Regions from separate parts of the Synechococcus sp. A15-44 genome, predicted to be linked through region 2. Evidence: riboswitches for the same ligand, from Rfam matches in the RefSeq annotation. Region 2 holds a riboswitch; the other holds the start of a gene.
The links. A riboswitch is a leader RNA that binds a small molecule or an ion and turns the genes downstream of it on or off. The one in region 2 is predicted to bind cobalamin.

Region 1: linked by a shared signal. The riboswitch ahead of SynA1544_RS08645 (HupE/UreJ family protein) and the one ahead of SynA1544_RS11030 (HupE/UreJ family protein) in region 2 are both predicted to bind cobalamin.

The regions. Positions count from the first base shown of each region.
Region 1 covers NZ_CP047938.1:1,531,147-1,537,214, reverse strand. Annotated here, with positions in the region: gene SynA1544_RS08675 (hypothetical protein) at 1-280, shown strand, start outside; gene SynA1544_RS08670 (16S rRNA (uracil(1498)-N(3))-methyltransferase) at 362-1,066, shown strand; gene SynA1544_RS08665 (hypothetical protein) at 1,101-1,409, shown strand; gene SynA1544_RS08660 (hypothetical protein) at 1,406-1,639, shown strand; gene SynA1544_RS08655 (hypothetical protein) at 1,649-2,098, opposite strand; gene SynA1544_RS08650 (c-type cytochrome) at 2,321-2,605, shown strand; cobalamin riboswitch at 2,717-2,866, shown strand; gene SynA1544_RS08645 (HupE/UreJ family protein) at 2,874-3,506, shown strand; gene SynA1544_RS08640 (iron uptake porin) at 3,577-5,163, shown strand; gene SynA1544_RS08635 (Crp/Fnr family transcriptional regulator) at 5,484-6,032, shown strand; gene SynA1544_RS08630 (extracellular solute-binding protein) at 6,051-6,068, opposite strand, start outside.
Region 2 covers NZ_CP047938.1:1,971,883-1,977,950, reverse strand. Annotated here, with positions in the region: partial or broken gene SynA1544_RS11040 (HupE/UreJ family protein) at 1-584, shown strand, start outside; gene SynA1544_RS11035 (hypothetical protein) at 601-792, opposite strand; cobalamin riboswitch at 909-1,057, shown strand; gene SynA1544_RS11030 (HupE/UreJ family protein) at 1,082-1,693, shown strand; gene SynA1544_RS11025 (hypothetical protein) at 1,935-2,129, opposite strand; gene SynA1544_RS11020 (IS481 family transposase) at 2,649-3,581, shown strand; gene SynA1544_RS11015 (glutamine synthetase III) at 3,777-5,948, shown strand; gene SynA1544_RS11010 (glycogen/starch/alpha-glucan phosphorylase) at 5,980-6,068, shown strand, end outside.

The DNA of each region.
Region 1 (6,068 bases), 440 kb from region 2:
ACGGTTGCTTCAGTACGACTCCCCGTCGCGGCAGTTGCAACAGGCCCATTTCGACGCAGCCCGACGTCTGGCCCAGGCTCAATTTCAGCTGGCTGATGCCGAATTAAGCCAACGCCTCTGGCAGGACGTGGCTGATCGTGATCTCGATGTTGATCGGATCCTGAATCTTCTCTATGGCTGCTGGTTCCAAGATGATCCTGCGGCGCTGCGTGCTGCCGACGCTGAGTTTCAGGCGCGCCGCCAACGGGAGTTGATCCCCGGGGTGTTCGAACACTGCTGAGAATTTTGGGCCGCGGGGATGGTTCTGCTGAACTGACGGATCTGTTGGTGACTACGTGCTGTTGATCCCAGAGATCCAGCCATGAACATCGTTGTTCTCAACCGTTCGGATTGGCTGGATGAACGGAAGGTTCGTCTTGTGGATCGCCGGGCGGATCACATCCGTTCGGTGCTTCGGGCTGCGGTGGGCGACAGCATCCGGGTTGGTGCGCTGAATGGCGATCTGGGCCAGGGCCGCATCTGTGCCCTGGATGCAGATGCCGTGATGCTGGAGGTTGACCTCAACCAGCCACCGCCGCCCCGCCATCGGTTCGACATTGTTCTGGCCTTGCCGAGGCCCAAGGTGCTGCGCCGTCTGTTGCGCACTGTGGCCGAATACGGCGTGGCCAACCTTCACTTGATCAACTGCGCCCGGGTGGAAAAGAGCTATTGGCAGTCGCCTTTGCTCGCACCCGAGAAGGTGCACGACGCGCTGCTTGCTGGGATGGAGCGCGCCAGCGACACGGTGGCGCCCCGGGTGCATCAGCACAGGCGATTTCGACCCTTTGTCGAAGACCAGCTCAAGGATCTTTGTGCCGGACGGCCCTGCTGGATGGCCCAGATGGGGGCCTCCCTTCCCTTGCGCGACACCCCTTCTGGGGAAGCTGTGGTGATGGTGGGACCGGAGGGCGGTTTTGTTCCTTTTGAACTGGAGTTGGCCCAGGCGGTGATCGCGCAGCCTGTGCATCTGGGATCGCGCACCTTGAGCGTGGACACGGCCCTCACCACCGCGCTGGCCCAGGGATGATGGTGATGCGTGTGTTGCTTCAACGGCGACGGCAATGAACGATCTGGCTGGCTTGCAAGCTCTTGTGGAGGACGTCGGGTCCGGAAACGTCATCGATGCCGAACTGCTCGATGGGTGCCCGGTGGAAGCTCACGAACTCGATGAAATGGATGCGTCCCAGGCCGCGCAGGTCGCCGCCCATTGCTTCGGCCTGCTCTTCGATCACAAGGTGGAGCAGCAGGAGGGGATCGAGGCGGATCTCGATGCGGGCCTGTGGACCGGCACCGTTGAAGGCTTCGGGTTTCAGATCAGCCGGGATGACGTCGGCGATCTTGTCCTCGATTTCTCGAGCCAGCCGGCATGACGGTTGATGAGCTGCGCAGCGACCTGACGGCCCGGCTGGGTGAGCAGGTGGAGCAGGTGTTCACCCGTGATGGAGCCTCTGTTGACGACATCACCGAGCTCTTCCAGCCCTCCCCTGCTGGTTTTGGTGGCCAGCTGCGACTGAAACGCAGCGGCCGCCGTCTGACCTGGGAGCTCTGGCTGGAGGACGGCGACTCCTGGAACTTCCATGCAGCCGATCTGGCCGAGTGAGCCAACCTGCTACAGCGTCTGCGGATGCAGGCGACTGGGGCGATAGGAGAGCAGGAATTTCTGCTCGTCGTTGGCCCTGCGTTTCACGGCCGTGATCAGGTCTTCCCCGGTGTTCCAGACCCAGATCTGATCGCTGCTGTCTGCCTCTTCAATGCTTGTGCTGAGCGGTGAGCCGTGGCGGGCTCGCAATCCGGCCAGCACCTCTGTCATGTCGTCGATGGCGAACTCATAGGCCAGCGATTGCAGGCCCTGGGTCTGGCTCAATTCAAAGGTGACCCGGGAGACCGGCAATCGGTCCAAGAGCACGTCGTGGGCTTCAAATCGCTCCTGAGCCCGATCTCCGGTCGATTGAACGGGCCCCAGATGGGCATGCACCTGATCCAGCGGCATTCCCCAAGCCAAACCTTCCACACAGGCTGAAGCTGGGGTCCCATGAAGGAACACCACAACCACTGCCATCAGGGCAATCAGGAGTGATCTCACTGTTGGTTATGCCCCGTGATGCGTTGTGCCCATTCTGCAGAGCCTGTCTTTTTCTTTTCCTAAAGACAACTTAAGAATCATGTGCTTTGAATCGATTGCTGGGGCTTCAAGACCAAGCTTCGTGAGTCAAAACACCTCTTCACGCGTTACCTTCTTTCTCTCGCGCTTGCCGCTTTGATCGCGTTGTTTGCGCCTTCCATGGTTTCTGCTGCAGATGTGGCCCATGGTGAGCAGGTGTTTTCGTTGATTTGCGCGGCTTGCCACATCGGAGGCGGCAACGTTGTGAACGGTCAGCGCACGCTCCAACAGGACGATCTCAAGGCGTATCTCGCCAACTACAACGACGGCCATGAAGAAGCCATTGCGTATCAGGTGACCAATGGCAAGAACGGCATGCCTGCTTTCGGCCCAAAACTGAGCGATGCAGATATTGCTGATGTTGCTGCTTACGTCGAATCCCAATCGGTCAAAGGCTGGTCTTGATTCAACTGACTTGACCACATCGCAAATCTGAGCCCAACGCTCTCCAACCGTCCCCTGGCTGGTGCACCGGTCAGGGGCTTTTTGATGTGGAACTGACGCTCTGTGGTGGCGCCGGTAGGGTGGGGTGCTGGTTTCAGCGGGGAACAGCCGCTGAAGGAAACGGGGAAAGAGCAGTGAAAATCTGCCGCTGTCCCGCAGCTGTGAAACGTCGGCTCTCCGCCCACGTCAGTCAGAACGCCCGCCAGATCAAACCGACGAGGATCGACTTTTGAATTCTTTGCCACTGGCCCTGCGCAGGCCGCTGCAGATCGCCGGCCCTTCGCTTCTGGCGGTTCTTCTCCTGGCCAGTCCGGCGTTCGCCCACCACCCCTTTGGCATGGGCGACAGCGCTGCCCTCACCCCCCTGCAGGGATTGCTCAGTGGCGTTGGTCATCCGCTGCTGGGTCCTGACCATCTCCTGTTTCTGCTGGCCATCGCCTTCATCGGCCTGCAACGTCCCCGCGCCTGGGTGATTCCTCTGCTGGCTGCAGGCCTGGGCGGCAGTGTTCTGTCGCAGTTCATCCCCCTGCCGGATGCCGTGGCTCCCTGGGCGGAGGCCATGGTCTCCCTCAGCCTGGTGGTGGAGGGTTTGATGGCCCTCACGGTGGCCTCCACCCGTTGGTTGCTGCCGCTGGTGGCCCTGCACGGTTTTCTGCTCGGCAGCACCATCGTTGGTGCGGAACCTACCCCGCTGTTCACCTATTTCCTGGGCCTGCTGATTGGCCAAGGCGCGCTGCTGCTGGTGGTAAGCAACTGGTCCATGTCTCTGGTTGAGCGCCTCGGCTCCCAGGGGCAACGGCTTGGCGCCGGCATCTGGATGGGTATCGGCATGGCCTTTGCCTGGGTTGCCCTGATCGACTGATCACGAGCACGCCGTTTCACAGCGTCTGACCCCAGGGATCACCTCTGGGGTTTTTTATCTCTTCCCAGTCATGACGTTTCTCCAGCAACTGCTGGTGGCTCCTGCTGCCCTTGGCCTGATAGCCCCTTTGGCTGTGGTCAACAGCCCAGCCGCCCATGCCACCGAGCTGAACATCAACGGCGTTTCTGATTACGCGGCTACTGCCAGTGGCAACAGCCTTGATCAGGTCACCAGCGTCACCCAGTTCGCCGACGTTGTCCCCACCGACTGGGCCTATCAGGCTCTGGCCAACCTGGTGGAGACCTACGGCTGCGTCGCCGGTTACCCCAACGGCAGCTTCCGTGGCAACCGGGCCATGACCCGCTATGAAGCGGCCGCCCTGCTGAACGCTTGCCTCGACCGGATCACTGAAGTGACCGACGAGCTGCGTCGTCTGCTCAAGGAATTCGAAACCGAGCTGGCCATCCTCAAGGGTCGCGTTGACGGCCTCGAGGCCCGCGTGGGCGAACTGGAAGCAACCCAGTTCTCCACCACCACCAAACTCAAGGGCCAGGCCACCTGGGTGTTCGGAGCCAGTCGCTTCAAGGGATCCGCGTCCCGGCTGCGTGCGGAGAGCAATGCCGAGTTCGGCGGAACCGTATTCAATTACGACCTTCAGCTGGGGTTGGCCACCTCCTTCACCGGCAAGGATCAATTGATCACGGTGTTGCGTGGCGGCAATTTCGACGGAGACGGCAACGTCTTCGGCAGTGGAGGGCCGTCGGGCCTCGCCACCCTGGAAACTGCGTTTCAGGAGGGTGATCGCCCCAATCTGGTGGCGATCGACAAACTCTTCTATTCCTTCCCCTTGGGGGATGAGATCACCATCACCACCGGCCCGATTGTTGGCCAGGAAGACATGCTCGCGATCTGGCCGAGCGTCTATCCCAGTGATCCGATTCTCGATGTGCTCACGGTGAATGGAGCTCCGGGGGCCTACAACAAAAACAAAGGTGCGGGCGTGGGCATCAGCTGGGCCGCGGAAAGCGGAGCCCGCGCGTCGGCCAACTATGTGGCGGCCAATGGTGCATCAAGCGACACACGTTCCGGTGGTTTCGCCACCGACGAGGCTGGGGGCACCGGCACCCTGCAGCTGGGTTGGGAGGGTGACAACTGGGGCGTAGCTGCCCTCTATTCCAAGGTTCAGAACGGTCAAGACCTGATCGTGTATGTCTCCCCCTTCGTCAGGGATCGCTTCAGTGATCAGGGCGTGACCCACGCCTATGCCCTCGGTGGTTTCTGGCAGCCGTTGGAGAGCGGCTGGCTTCCTTCGCTGTCGCTCGGTTGGGGCATCAATCAATCCGACACCCAGCGCAAGGGCCAGGTGAGCACCAGTCAGTCCTGGAGGGCTGGGCTGGAATGGAACGATGTGTTGATGGCGGGGAATAATGCCGGAATGGCTGTGGGCCAGCCTGTTTTTGCGACGGATCTGCGAGGTGGCGACACCCCTGCTGATGGCCAGTTCATCTGGGAGTGGTGGTATCAGTTCCAAGTGACCGACAACATCAGCGTCACCCCGGCGCTGTTCTATCTGTCGCGACCCATGGGTGAGCTCACACCGGATGGTTCAACCTTCCAGCAACTGGGCGGGCTGATCAAAACGACATTTGTGTTCTGAGCCGTGAATCAATAGCGACCCCGCGCGGTTGCAATGGATCAACCCCCTGTTGAAGGCCTCGTTGAACGTGGTGGCAGCCCGTCACCACGCCAATGCTTCGGATTCAAGGGGATGCCCAGTTGCTCCGTGCCCTGCTGTTGCATGCCAACGAGCAGGTGTCGGCCGCAGTTGAGAAAAGGTCTCAAATCAGTGGGCTTATTGAGAATGACTTGCAATATCGACAAGAGATCTGTACTGTTGCGAGGAATTCTCAATCGCGATAATCCGTGACCGCGTCCGCCTACCGCTTCCTGCCGGACAATCCGATTGCTCCGTTGAGCATGCCCCGCTCGCAGACGGTGCTGATTGATCCAGCCGGGCGTGATCAGGCCACGGTTCTTGAGGTGATTGAAGGGGTGTGCCGCGTGTACTGCCCCTGTGAAGAAACGGAGGGAATGACCCTGGCGTTTCTGCAGTCGGGCGATCGCCTGCGCACCGATCGTCTCTGCAGTGATGGCGTTTGCATCGAGGCCCTCACCGCCCTGAAATTTCGGCGTGACGCTGTCTCAACGGATGAGCTGGGTCTTGATGCGGTGAATGAATGGACGCTCCAGCTCCTGCGCATTCGTCATCTGGGTCAGGCTGAGCAACGGCTGCATGCCCTGATGGCGCTGCTGGTGAACCGACTCGGGTTTCGTTGCCGCGATGCGTTCCAACTTCCGTTTCGCCTCACCCACGACCGCTTCGGTGAACTCATCGGTGCAACCCGGGTGACTACCACTCGCCTGATGTCGAAATGGCGTCAGGCGGAACTGGTGGCCATGGCGTCCGGTGACGTCACGATGCAGCTCTCACCAGAGTTGATCGCAACTTCACCGCTTCAGTTTTGACGATATGGCTCGCTGGCCTCAGCGCCAGCCAGCCTG
Region 2 (6,068 bases):
ATTGCGGGATTGCTCACCCTTTCCCTGTTCACTCCTGCCCATGCCCATCACCCCTTTGGCATGGGCGACAGCGCTGCCCTCACCCCCCTGCAGGGATGCTCAGTGGCATTGGTCACCCGCTGCTGGGTCCCGACCATCTCCTGTTTCTGCTGGCCATCGCCTTCATTGGCCTGCAACGTCCCCGCGCCTGGGTGATTCCTCTGCTGGCTGCAGGCCTGGGCGGCAGTGTTCTGTCCCAGTTCATCCCCCTGCCGGATGCCGTGGCTCCCTGGGCGGAGGCCATGGTCTCCCTCAGCCTGGTGGTGGAGGGTTTGATGGCCCTCACCGTGGCCTCCACCCGTTGGTTGCTGCCGCTGGTGGCCCTGCATGGTTTTCTGCTGGGCAGCACCATCGTTGGTGCGGAACCCACCCCGCTGTTCACCTATTTCCTGGGCCTGCTGATTGGCCAAGGCGCGCTGCTGCTGGTGGTGACCAGCTGGTCCCAGTCCTTGCTGCAGCGCATCGGTGCCTAGGGGCAACGCCTTGGTGCCGGCATCTGGATGGGCATCGGCATGGCCTTTGCCTGGGTGGCCCTGATCGATTGATTACGAGCACGCCGTTTCACAGCTGCTGACACCAGGGATCACCTCTGGGGTTTTTCTTTTCCGGATGATCCAGGTTGTTCAGCACTCGGGTTTTCCTGCCGACCCTCTTTGCTTCCGCATAAGCGACCTCCAAAGATCCTGCTGTCGTGTGGAGGTGCCATTCCATGAAGGGGTTCAGTTCTTGGATTCGGAACTGCTCTCCTGCCATCCCTCAGTCGCCCTCCATAACTTTCTCCACCACTGCATCCTTCACCCTGTCCTGAAAGGTCTTGCCGTCTTGCTCAGGGGCAATCGCATTGGCAGTCGGCTAGGGGCGGTAGAAAAGTTATAAGTGGGGATGACGGATCCACCTCCTAAGAGGTTGGCAAAACGAGGAAAGTGCGGTGAGGGAGTCCCCAAGTCCGCCGCTGTCCCGCAACTGTGATGGGGTTCGCCCCTCAGTCAGAGCACTCGCCGTCTCCAATCCCATTCGTTCTCGGCGAGGACCGAAGCATTCCATGAAACGTTCCCTTTTCCCCCTGGTTGCCCTGACCGCTGGATCCGCTGTGGTACTTGGCACCCATCCCGCTCTTGCTCATGGCACTGCTGGTGGTGGTGCTCTTAGCGGTCTGACCCACCCACTGCTGGGGTTAGATCACCTGCTAATGCTGATGGCAGTTGGCACTGCTGCGTCCTTCATCTCCTCCCAACTGCTGCTGTGGGCACTGGGCGGGGCAGTAATCGGTGCTGTTTTGGGATTCACAGGATTCACCGTCACCTCTGCGGAAGTGCTTGCGGCACTGGCGATCTCAGCGGTAGGTGCGTTGATCCTGGTAGCGGGCAAAGTCGCCAAGACCTCCAACCTCACCGCCATCAGCGGGGTGGTGGTCGCAGGAGGGATCGCTATTCACGCCATGCTCCATGGACTGGAGGCACCCAAGGACAGCAGCACCCTGATCTGGTGGAGCGGTGCTCTGCTGAGTTCAGTGCTGGTGTGCGGCGGTTCCTATCTGCTTCTCAAGAAACTGCCCACATCGGTCAGCAAGGCGGCAGCAGTTGCCTTTCTTGCCATCGGTGGGTTGCTTGCCTTTGGTCCGTTGGGTCTGCTGGCGGGTGGCGCTGGGGCATGACCCTGAACTGCTGAGATCGCCAGTGCCGCCAGCATTTTTGACGCATTAGTCCCCTTCAGTGGCGGCATTCCCTGCCGCCTTTTTTATTGCTTACGGGCAACCGAACCTTGATAGGTGCCCACTACCTCTCCCGACGGTTCTCCTGTTCCTGACAGCGGAACACTTGGAAGAGGTTGGTTGGGAGGTGCCATTCCATGAAGGGGTTCAGTTCTTGGATTCGGAACTGCTCTCCTGCCATCCCTCAGTCGCCCTCCATAACTTTCTCCACCACTGCATCCTTCACCCTGTCCTGAAAGGTCTTGCCGTCTTGCTCAAGGGCAATCGCATTGGCAGTCGGCAAGCAAGCGCCCCGTTGAGGGGCATTTTTTTGAATAAACAGTGCAGTTATCCAGCCCATCTGCTTTCGCCGCGTCAGCGCCCAGAGCTTCAAGCCCAAGCTGGCTTAGGGCACCGCTCTGGAAGCTCAGACCATTCGGCGTATTCCTCAACCGGTTGTCCCGCATAGACGCATTGCCGGCAGTACTCGACCTTCCGTTCTAAGAACTCCATTTCTCGCTTCAAGGCGATCAGATTCGGGGCCTTGACCTCCTCTGCTGCCCGGAACCGATAAACGGCGTGCGTGAATTCCTCCTGAGCATCACGGAGCTTGTGCTCTGAGGTGAATGAGTCGAAGTTCTTGCGGAGTGACATGGATGGCTTGGACCTGAGATGGTCGATGTCGGCTTGGGGAATGCTTATCCCCCACATGTTCGCTTGGGATCCATTGCCGCGCAGTCAGTCTGACTGCCTTGCTATGCGACCGGTTCCCCCACAAATTCACCCATGACAAGGAAGGGACTTCGAGGCACAATGGAAGCTCCCTAGGTGTTCAGTCTCAGCAGGTTGTTCAGTAGCCAATGAGGTGTGAGGCCGTTACGGGTTGAGGTGCGACCCACCAACCCAGACCTCACGCCCCATGCATAGCCATCCCAATGCCCGGCTGACACAGAAGAGCCGGCTCAGGCTCGTCAATCAACACCTCCAAGACCGTCGTCCCCTGGCTGAACTGGCTGCAGAAGCAGGGATCAGCCTCCGCTGTGCCTACAAGTGGCTGGCCCGCTACCGCTCAGGCGGTGCACCTTCTCTGGCGGATCGACGCAGTGTTCGCCGCACCCAGCGGCGGACGTTCGATCCGCAGCAACTGCAGCACGCCGTGGAGCTCCGTCATCAACGGCTGCACCTGCGCCACATCGCGAGGCTTCTAGCAGCACCTTTCTCCACCGTGGCCAGGGTGCTCAACCGCCTGGGACTGGGGCGGCTGCGGAATCTCGAGCCCAAACCATCAGTCCAGCGCTACGAGCGGGAGCATCCCGGAGACCTGATCCATATCGACGTCAAAAAGCTCGCCCGCTTTCGAAAGGTCGGCCACCGCATCACCGGCAACCGCCAGCAGTGCCGCTCTACTGGCGTCGGCTACGACCGTGTCCACGTCGCCATTGATGACGCCACACGGCTTGCTTACGTCGAGGTGCTCGCCGACGAGCAGCAGGCAACGGCCATTGGCTTTATGAGCCGAGTTTTGGCTTGGTTCAACAGTCAGGGCGTCGAGTGCAGGCAGGTCATGTCTGACAACGGCCCCGCCTATGTCTCACGCAGCTTTGCCAAGGCCTGCAAAGCCCTTGGCCTCAAGCACATCCGCACCAGGCCCTACACCCCGAGGACCAACGGCAAAGCCGAACGGTTCATCCAGACCTTGTGCCGGGAATGGGCCTACGGGATGCCGTTCCAGAACTCAGAGGAACGCAATCAGTGGCTGCCTCGCTACCTGTCGATCTATAACCGTCTCAGGAAGCACACAGCACTCGGCGACCGATCACCTCAGCAGCGGCTCAACGAGCTGCTCCGCTGATCAACGTGGTGAGACACAACACCTAGGGATGCACTTCCCAGTGGTGGTCTTTGATTTGGCCAGATTTGGGATCTTCTGAGAACTCCTAAATCAGGTTTTCAACGGAGAGGAAAACTTTCTGAATCCGTAACAACACCCACATTCAGCCGTCACCGCGCTCTTGTTCTGTGTGATCACAAGAGTGGGTCTCACACCATGCCCTCAGCTGCGCGCCTTCAGGCTTATCAGCAGATTCAGCAACGCCAACCGGTTGCCGTGGAGGCCTCCCAGCCCCTCGCTACCACCTGGGCCGACGATGTGTTCACCCTGGAGCGGATGAAGGGTGCCCTGCCCAAGGCCGTGTTCAAGTCGATCCAGCGTTCGATCCGTCAGGGCAGCAAACTCGATCTCTCCGTGGCCGATGCCGTCGCCCAGTCGATGAAGGAATGGGCCACCGCCCACGGGGCGCTGTATTACGCCCACGTATTTTACCCGCTCACCAATCTCACCGCGGAGAAACACGACGGATTCATTTCACCGCAATCGGATGGTTCGGCGATCAGCGAATTCTCCGGCAAGTTTCTGGTGCAGGGCGAACCGGATGGGTCGTCGTTTCCCAATGGCGGCATTCGCTCCACCTTTGAAGCCCGCGGTTACACCGCCTGGGATGTCACCAGCCCCGCCTATCTGATGCGCACACCGAATGGGGTGACGCTCTGCATTCCCACCGTGTTCGTGAGCTGGACCGGGGAAGCTCTCGACAAAAAAACACCCCTGCTGCGCTCCAATGCGGCGATGGATCAGCAGGCGCGCCGGCTTCTGCAGCTGCTGGGCGAAACCGAGATCGCACCGGTGAATTCCAGCTGCGGTGCGGAGCAGGAGTATTTCCTGGTTGACGAAGCCTTTGCCGCCCTGCGCCCCGACCTGCGCCTCGCCGGACGCACCCTCTACGGCGCTCCGCCAGCGAAAGGGCAGCAGTTTGACGACCACTATTTCGGGGCGATCCCGGAGCGGGTGCAGGTGTTCATGCAAGACGTGGAGCAACAGCTCTATCGCCTCGGCATCCCGGCCAAAACCCGTCACAACGAGGTAGCGCCGGGGCAATTTGAAATCGCGCCGTTCCACGAAGCGGCGAATGTGGCGACCGATCACCAGCAGCTGATCATGACCGTGCTGCGCAGCACGGCCAAACGCCATGGCTTCACCTGCCTGCTGCACGAAAAACCGTTTGCGGGCGTGAACGGCAGTGGCAAACACGTGAACTGGTCGGTGGGGAACACCACCCAGGGCAACCTGCTCGACCCCGGCGACACCCCGCATCAGAACCTGCAGTTTCTGCTCTTCTGCGCCGCGGTGATCCGGGGTGTCCACCGCTTCGGCCCCCTGATGCGTACGGCGATCGCCACCGCCAGCAACGATCACCGCCTCGGTGCCAACGAGGCCCCGCCGGCGATCATTTCGGTGTATCTCGGCAGCCAGCTCGAGGATGTGTTCTCCCAGATCCAGAGCGGCTCTCTCAGCGGCTCGGCGAGCAAGGCGCTGATGTCGCTGGGGATCGACACCCTGCCCGAACTCAATCGCGATCCGGGCGATCGCAACCGCACCTCCCCTTTTGCCTTCACCGGCAACCGCTTCGAATTCCGCGCCGTTGGCTCCGGCCAGTCCGTGGCCGGCCCCTTGGTGGTGCTGAACACGATCCTGGCCGATTCGATCGTCTGGGTGGCCGACCAGCTGGAGGATGGGCTCAAGGCCGGCTCCTCCCTGGAGGAAGCGGGCTTCCAGGTGATCAAACGCACCATGGATGATCACGGTGCCGTGGTGTTCGGCGGCGATGGCTACTCAAGCGAATGGCATCACAAAGCCGTGGAGGAACGCGGGCTGGAGAACCTGCGCACCACCGCCGATGCCCTGCCTGTGCTGCATCGCCCCGAGATCCGCGAGCTGTTCGAGCGGCAGGGGGTGCTGAGCCCGGTGGAGCTCGAAAGCCGCTTTGAGGTCTATGCCGAGCAATACGTGCTGGCGATCGAAGTGGAGGCCCGGCTGGCGTTGCGTCTCGCCCGCACCCAGGTTTTGCCGGCGGTGATGGCCTATCAACGCACGCTCACGGAAGTGATGCTGGAGCAGAAGCACCTGCGCCAACCGGTCACACCGGAGATCCCGGCAACGATCGCCGAGGGGATCGGCATCGTGAGCAGCCGATCCACCGACCTCGAGCGGGCGATCAAGAGCCTGCCCGAAAGCGATCCCGTCGCCCAGATGCGCTACTGCGCCGAAACCCTGCTGCCCCTGATGCAGGTACTGCGCGGTGCGGTGGATGGCCTGGAAGAGCTAGTGGATGACAACCTCTGGCCCCTTCCCACCTACGAAGAGATGCTCTTCATGCGCTGAGTCGAACCCCGCACCCTTCTGGAGCCAGTCCATGCCGACATCGGAAGCCAACGCCGGCGCCCCGCGCCCTGGCGACACGCTGGAGGACACCTCCCTGGCCGAGGGAATGCGCCGGCACCT